2 regions of the Xenorhabdus sp. PB62.4 genome follow, and region 2 is predicted to be linked to the other one. Evidence: predicted binding sites of a transcription regulator. Region 2 holds the regulator's gene; the other holds the start of a gene.
The links. Region 2 encodes ArgR, which controls arginine synthesis, uptake and breakdown. Its sites were predicted from a motif close to ANTGAATAAAAATACANT; they were not measured.
Positions count from the first base shown of each region.

Region 1: the regulator ArgR is predicted to act here: its motif matches at 1,574-1,591, upstream of argC (N-acetyl-gamma-glutamyl-phosphate reductase).

Region 1 covers NZ_NKHR01000022.1:11,226-14,652, forward strand. The annotation lists gene argB (acetylglutamate kinase) at 1-460, opposite strand, end outside; gene argC (N-acetyl-gamma-glutamyl-phosphate reductase) at 531-1,535, opposite strand; gene argE (acetylornithine deacetylase) at 1,638-2,795, shown strand; partial or broken gene Xenpb_RS15565 (DUF3800 domain-containing protein) at 2,951-3,427, opposite strand, start outside.
Region 2 covers NZ_NKHR01000003.1:261,646-265,072, reverse strand. The annotation lists gene Xenpb_RS04430 (helix-turn-helix transcriptional regulator) at 1-133, shown strand, start outside; gene mdh (malate dehydrogenase) at 246-1,184, opposite strand; gene argR (transcriptional regulator ArgR) at 1,720-2,190, shown strand; gene mpl (UDP-N-acetylmuramate:L-alanyl-gamma-D-glutamyl-meso-diaminopimelate ligase) at 2,291-3,427, opposite strand, start outside.

The DNA of each region.
Region 1 (3,427 bases), on a different contig from region 2:
CACCGTGTTCTGTCATTCCAATTGAACTGATAATCGGCATATAGCCCACATCCAGCAAAATTTTCAGGAAATCGGGGTGTCCGGGCTGAGCCTTTCCTGTATGACCAAACGTTTCATCAAGTTGGGATACTTTCACAATGCCACCATCTCCCAGACATAACCCAATGGCAGGCAATCGATATTTTATTGCCCATGCCAGTAACTTCTTGTTGGCTGTTCCCGCCAATGTTCCAGTAATGATATCGATTTGATCTGCTGGCGTGACTCGCAGACCTTGCTGTTTCAAAATCGGTAACTGCAATTTCTGCATCAGCTCATCAACCAAACAGCCACCACCATGGACAATGACCAGCGGGCGCTTATGGGTCTTTCGGTACAACTGCAATGTGGTGAATAACCGTTCCAGTGCTTCTTCGCTATCTAACAGCACCCCACCCAACTTGATAACTAACGGCTCCATCGGATTTATCCTCTGTCAGTATTAACATCTGTCGGAATTTTGATTCTTTTGGTATTCAATCTACTTCGGATTAAAGCAATGCCTGAGTTTCCTCATACCCAAAACGAATATTCATGCACTGCACAGCCTGTGCGGCGGCACCTTTCAGCAAATTATCCTCAGCCCCCACGATGATCAGGTGTTGCCCCTGAACAGCAAAACCAATATCGCAGAACGGCAAACCAACAACAGATTTCAGCGCAGGTACATCTTGGTTATATAAACGTACCAGCGGTTTATCGTGATAAGCCTGCAAATAAGCCTCTCTGACTTGTTCTTCTGTCACACCCGATTGCAGTTTGCAGGTAATTGTGGCAAGAATCCCGCGTGAAAAATTGCCCAAATGCGGTGTGAAGATCACTTCTGTACCTAAATGTGTCGCAATTTCAGGTTGATGGCGATGGCTAAAAACCCCATAAGGTTGCAAACTGACTTCACAAAAACTATTGGTTATCGATGCCTTTCGTCCTGCACCACTGACACCACTGACCGCATTGATCACGGGCCAATATTCCGTATCCAGTAAATTTTTTTCGAGCAGTGGTTTCAATGAAAGCTGGGAAACAGTAGGGTAACAACCGGGCACTGCAATCAACCGGGCGTGCTTGATTTTTTCTGCCTGCCATTCTGCCAATCCATACACTGCCTGTTCTAACCATGCTGAATTTTTATGTTCGAATCCATAGTATTTTTTATAAAACTGTGTATTTTGTACTCGGTAGGCACCTGATAAATCAAACACAATACAGCCCGATTCCAGAAATATCGGTGCAATGTCATGGCTGACTTCATGAGCTGTCGCGAGGAAAACCACATCAATACCACGCGCCGCCTCAGAAACATCAGTCAACGGCTGTAAGGGTAAATCAAGCATGCCTTTATATTGCGGGTAAAGCGCCGAAAAACATTTCCCTGCATCTGAACTTTGGGAAGAAACCATCAAACCGGAGAGATGGACATGGGGATGGCGTTGCAGATATGCTGCTAACTCAGCTCCGGTATAACCACTGGCACCAACTATCAAAGCATTCAACATGGGATTTATTCACCTTGTAGTATTAACCCAACGATATAATTGCATTTTTATTCAGTTAAAATGAATTAATATTGATACTATTATGAGTAAGGGCTGTCAACAGTGAATATCAAATTACCGCCATTTATTAAGTTATATCATCAGCTCATTGCAGCGCCTTCTATCAGTGCCACTGATGCTGAGCTGGATCAAAGCAATGAAGTTGTTATCAATCTGCTGGCGGAATGGCTAAAAGAGATTGGTTTTTCGATTGAAATTCAAGCTGTCCCTGAAACCCGGGGTAAATTCAATCTACTGGCTACATTGGGCAGTGGTTCGGGAGGTTTACTACTGTGTGGTCATACGGATACCGTTCCTTTTGATGCAGGGCGCTGGACACAAGATCCTTTCACACTCACCGAACGCGATGGAAAGTTATATGGGCTTGGCACGGCTGATATGAAAGGCTTTTTTGCCTTTATCATTGATGCTCTGCGGGATATTGATGCTAGTAAACTCTCTCATCCTCTTTATATTCTGGCTACCGCAGATGAAGAAACATCAATGGCCGGCGCACGTTACTTTGCTGCCAATGCCAACATTCGGCCTGATTTCGCAATTATTGGTGAGCCAACATCATTACAACCGATCCGCGCCCATAAAGGACATATAGCCCAATCGATCCGAATTGAAGGAAAATCAGGACATTCCAGCGATCCCGCGCGAGGTGTTAATGCCATTGATCTGATACATGAATCCATTACTCGACTGATAGAACTGCGCAACACCTTGCAAGAGCGCTATCACAATCCGGCCTTCGTTATTCCCTATCCGACCATGAATTTCGGCCACATTCATGGCGGGGATGCGGCAAACCGCATTTGTGCTTGCTGCGAACTACATATGGATATCCGCCCTCTTCCTGGATTGACTTTGCAGGATTTAAACGGATTGCTGAATGAGGCATTGGAACCCGTAAAACAACGCTGGCCCGGGCGCCTGAACGTAACGGAACTCCATCCCCCGATTCCGGGTTATGAATGCCCAACAGACCATAAATTGGTTGGTGTGATTGAAAAATTGTTGGGAACGAAAGCGGATACCGTCAACTACTGTACAGAAGCGCCATTTATTCAGGAGTTGTGCCCGACATTGGTCTTAGGGCCGGGCTCGATTGAACAAGCGCATCAACCCGATGAATTCTTGGACATGGCATTTATTGAACCAACAAGGAAACTGCTTTCACAACTTGTGGAGCATTTTTGTTTGAGTCCCCATTAAAAGCCGTGAACTAAAAACAACTGTTCTCCCAATCGTCAAATTACTAATTGATTTTCCCTCAAAAAATGCTCATAATTAGTACTATAAATGGATTGGGAGTGCCCGGTCGGCGTTATAACCTCGGTGAGTGCATCGGGGTTTTTCGCTATTTAGGACTAGGGAAAAATTTTTAACCCCCACTGTTTATATCCCATCCCAACAGCATTTCTTCCTCCTTCATAATAGAACTTTTCCTTCAATATATCGAATGCTCGGTTAAACTGTCCTGGTTTCAAAACATGTCTACCAATAGGCCTGGCAACTAAATCAGCGAGTTGTAGACCAGAGGAATTACTTGTTTTGGCTGCCATCCTGATCTTAAAGGGTAAATCTCTGTGATATTTATTTTCTCCATCACAAATTCGACGAAACTCCAGCTCAAGATCACTGTCTTCTTTAAGACCCCGTTTTTCCACAATAACGTGCGTTTCTCGCTCCTGTTGCCCTTTTTCTACTACAAAATCATATAAAGTCTCTAGGCAATGACGTAATGCAATGTGATATGGGTTCTGAATCTCATCTTTGTTAACGTTCAATTTGTGCTTTTCAATCACGCATGATGACAGTATAAAGTTACTTTCACTGATGATAGA
Region 2 (3,427 bases):
ATGGCCCAAGGGAGAATGGATAATAGCGAATTATTTAGAATTACATCCGTCTGAAATATGGCCAAGCCGCTATTTCGATCCACATACGGGAGAACTATTAGAAAGAAAAGTCAGAGATAAAAAGAATAATTAGCTATCAATTTAATTATCCAAAGAAAAACCGCTAGTTATTTTCGAACTAGCGGTTTTAGTTATCTAATATATTTAACTTAATTCGTATATTAATAAATTACGAATTAAATAAATCAACTATTAATAAATTGTTCGCCTAACTCAATATCTTTATTCAAAACATCCAGCATGTTATCTAATGACTTCTGTTCGAAAGCACTCAACTTGCCAATATCTAAATGTTCTTCGATACCATTTTTACCCAAGCGAACAGGCTGAGCAAAGAAACGAGCATATTGACCGTCACCTTCGACATAGCTGTATTCGATAACATTGCTTTCGCCTTGCAGACCACGGATCAGAGAAAGCCCTAAACGTGCCGCTGCCTGTCCCATGGACAGAGTAGCCGATCCGCCACCTGCTTTCGCCTCAACCACTTCAGTGCCTGCGTTCTGGATACGTTTGGTCAATGCTTCAATTTCTTCATCAGTGAAGCTAACACCTGGAATTTGAGACAACAGTGGCAGAATAGTTACGCCTGAGTGCCCACCAATAACCGGAACTTCCAGTTCTTCTGCTTTTTTGCCTTTCAGTTCAGCAACAAAAGTATTGGAGCGGATAACATCCAGTGTTGTCACACCGAACAGGCGATTTTTATCGTAGACACCTTCTTTTTTCAGAACCTCAGCCGCGATCGCCACAGTGGTATTAACCGGGTTAGTGATAATTCCGATTAATGCTTTTGGCGCAGTTTTAGCAATCTGTTGAACCAGATTACGAATGATCCCAGCATTGATATTAAACAGATCGGAACGATCCATACCAGGCTTACGTGCCACACCCGCAGAAATCAATACCACATCTGCGCCTACCAAAGCAGGGGTTGCATCTTCACCAGCAAAACCAGTGACTTTGACTTCCGTTGGGATATGGCTCAGATCGGCTGCCACACCTGGGGTCACCGGAGCAATGTCATACAAGGAAAGTTCTGAACCTGAAGGAAGTTGGGTCTTGAGTAGAAGGGCAAGTGCCTGACCAATACCACCGGCTGCACCGAGAACTGCAACTTTCATCCTGATACTCCTTAAATAAGTGCTGTAAAAAAACTTAAACCTGTTTGGTCAAGAGAGTGCTTCATTTTTCTATCATCACTACACATCACTACAGTGACAAAATGATGGCAAAGCAAACCCTCAATCCCATTCATCACTACGTTCTAAAAACAATCTGTTAACAGCCAGATTATCTACCTAATGGCCTTATGATGGAACACCAAAGTTGCTTTATTCTAGACAAAAGGCTTATCTGTTAATGAGATAACGGACACTATTTTGAGAATTATTCCAGTAATATGATTAATAGTCTGCTTGATCTTCTTACACTTCCCTTCCACATGAAAAATACAATTTAATTAACAATACATTTACTAAGCTTAATAGGTGGGAAAAATCAGTAAAAATGAAATCATTAATAGACAGACAATTAATATGGTTATAGGAGAGAATATTCAATTATGCTCGATATTTGGGTTTTTTCGTCTCTTTCTTGAATAAAAATTCACTCTTTCGCATAATGTCTGCTTCATAACGGATTCGACGATGGTGAAATATGCGTGTTCCTTCGAAACAGGAAGATTTGGTAAAAGCTTTCAAGGCATTATTGAAAGAGGAAAAATTCAGCTCTCAAGGTGAAATTGTTGCAGCACTTCAGGACGAGGGGTTTGAAAATATCAACCAATCTAAAGTTTCCAGAATGCTGACGAAATTTGGCGCTGTCAGAACCCGTAATGCAAAAATGGAAATGGTCTACTGTTTGCCGGCAGAACTGGGGGTTCCCACAGCCACCAGCCCATTAAAAAATCTGGTATTGGATGTCGATTATAACCATAGCATTGTCGTCATACGTACCAGCCCGGGGGCAGCACAGTTAATTGCACGCCTGCTAGATTCATTGGGTAAAGCAGAAGGTATTCTTGGCAGTATTGCGGGAGATGACACTATTTTCTCCACACCAGCACAAAACTTCACGACAAAACAGCTCTATGAAGCCATCCTCAACCTGTTTGACCAGGAACTCTAATCTGGTACTGTCACATACTTATAAAACCAGCGAATATCAATACAGACTAAAAGAGGATCGTCCAGCAGGTGCGATCCTCTTACGCCAATGAACTACCCGATTAGGCGACGTTTGCTTTCTTCGCTAATTCAGCCAGCAATTTCTCATGGATACCACCGAATCCACCGTTGCTCATAATCAGGATGTGATCGCCCGGCTGCGCCGTTTCAACAATCATCCTAACCAAAACATCAATGTCAGCGCTCCAACGAGCGGGTTGAATACACTGTTCAGCAATTTCAACCACCTGCCATGGAATGTTGACGGGTTGATAAAGAAAAACTTCATCGGCGCGTCCCATGGAAGGAGCGATATCATTTTTACTCGTCCCCATTTTCATGGTATTCGACCGAGGTTCCAATACGGCAAGGATCCGTGCCATTCCGCCCACTTTACTTCGCAGTGCTTCCAGTGTGGCTAAGATAGCCGTTGGATGATGCGCAAAATCATCATAAACCGAGATCTGATTGACTTCTCCACGCAGTTCAAGGCGGCGACGGGCATTAATAAATTCGCCCAGAGCCTGACAAGCATCCACAGGTTGAACGCCAACATGATGGGCGGCTGCAATCGCAATCAATCCATTATACATATTGTGCTCGCCAACCAATGACCAGTTCACTTCACCAACCCATTCGCCATGATGGAATACTTGGTAATGGCTGCTATCCTGACTGACTTTTTTCGCCTGCCAGTTTCCGGTTTCACCAAGCTGCTCTAACTCACTCCAATACCCCATTGAGAGTACCTGTTTCAGGTTAATGTCATTATCGGGAACAATGATCTTACCCGTGCTCGGAACCACTCTGACAAGATGATGGAATTGTTTTTGAATGGCGGCCAGATTTTCGAAAATATCAGCATGATCAAATTCAAGGTTGTTCATGATCAATGTGCGAGGGCTGTAATGCACAAATTTTGAACGTTTATCAAAAAAGGCGCTGTCATATTCATCTGCTTCAATCACGAAAAATGGGCTTTCACCGATTTGTGCTGAAACATCAAAATTACCCGGTACGCCACCGATCAAAAATCCCGGCTTATAACCACATGCTTCCAAGATCCATGCCAGCATACCCGCCGTTGTTGTTTTGCCATGGGTTCCAGCGACAGCCAATACCCAACGTTCCGGCAATACATAATCATGCAGCCATTGCGGGCCAGAGGTATAAGGAATGCCACGATCCAACACGGCTTC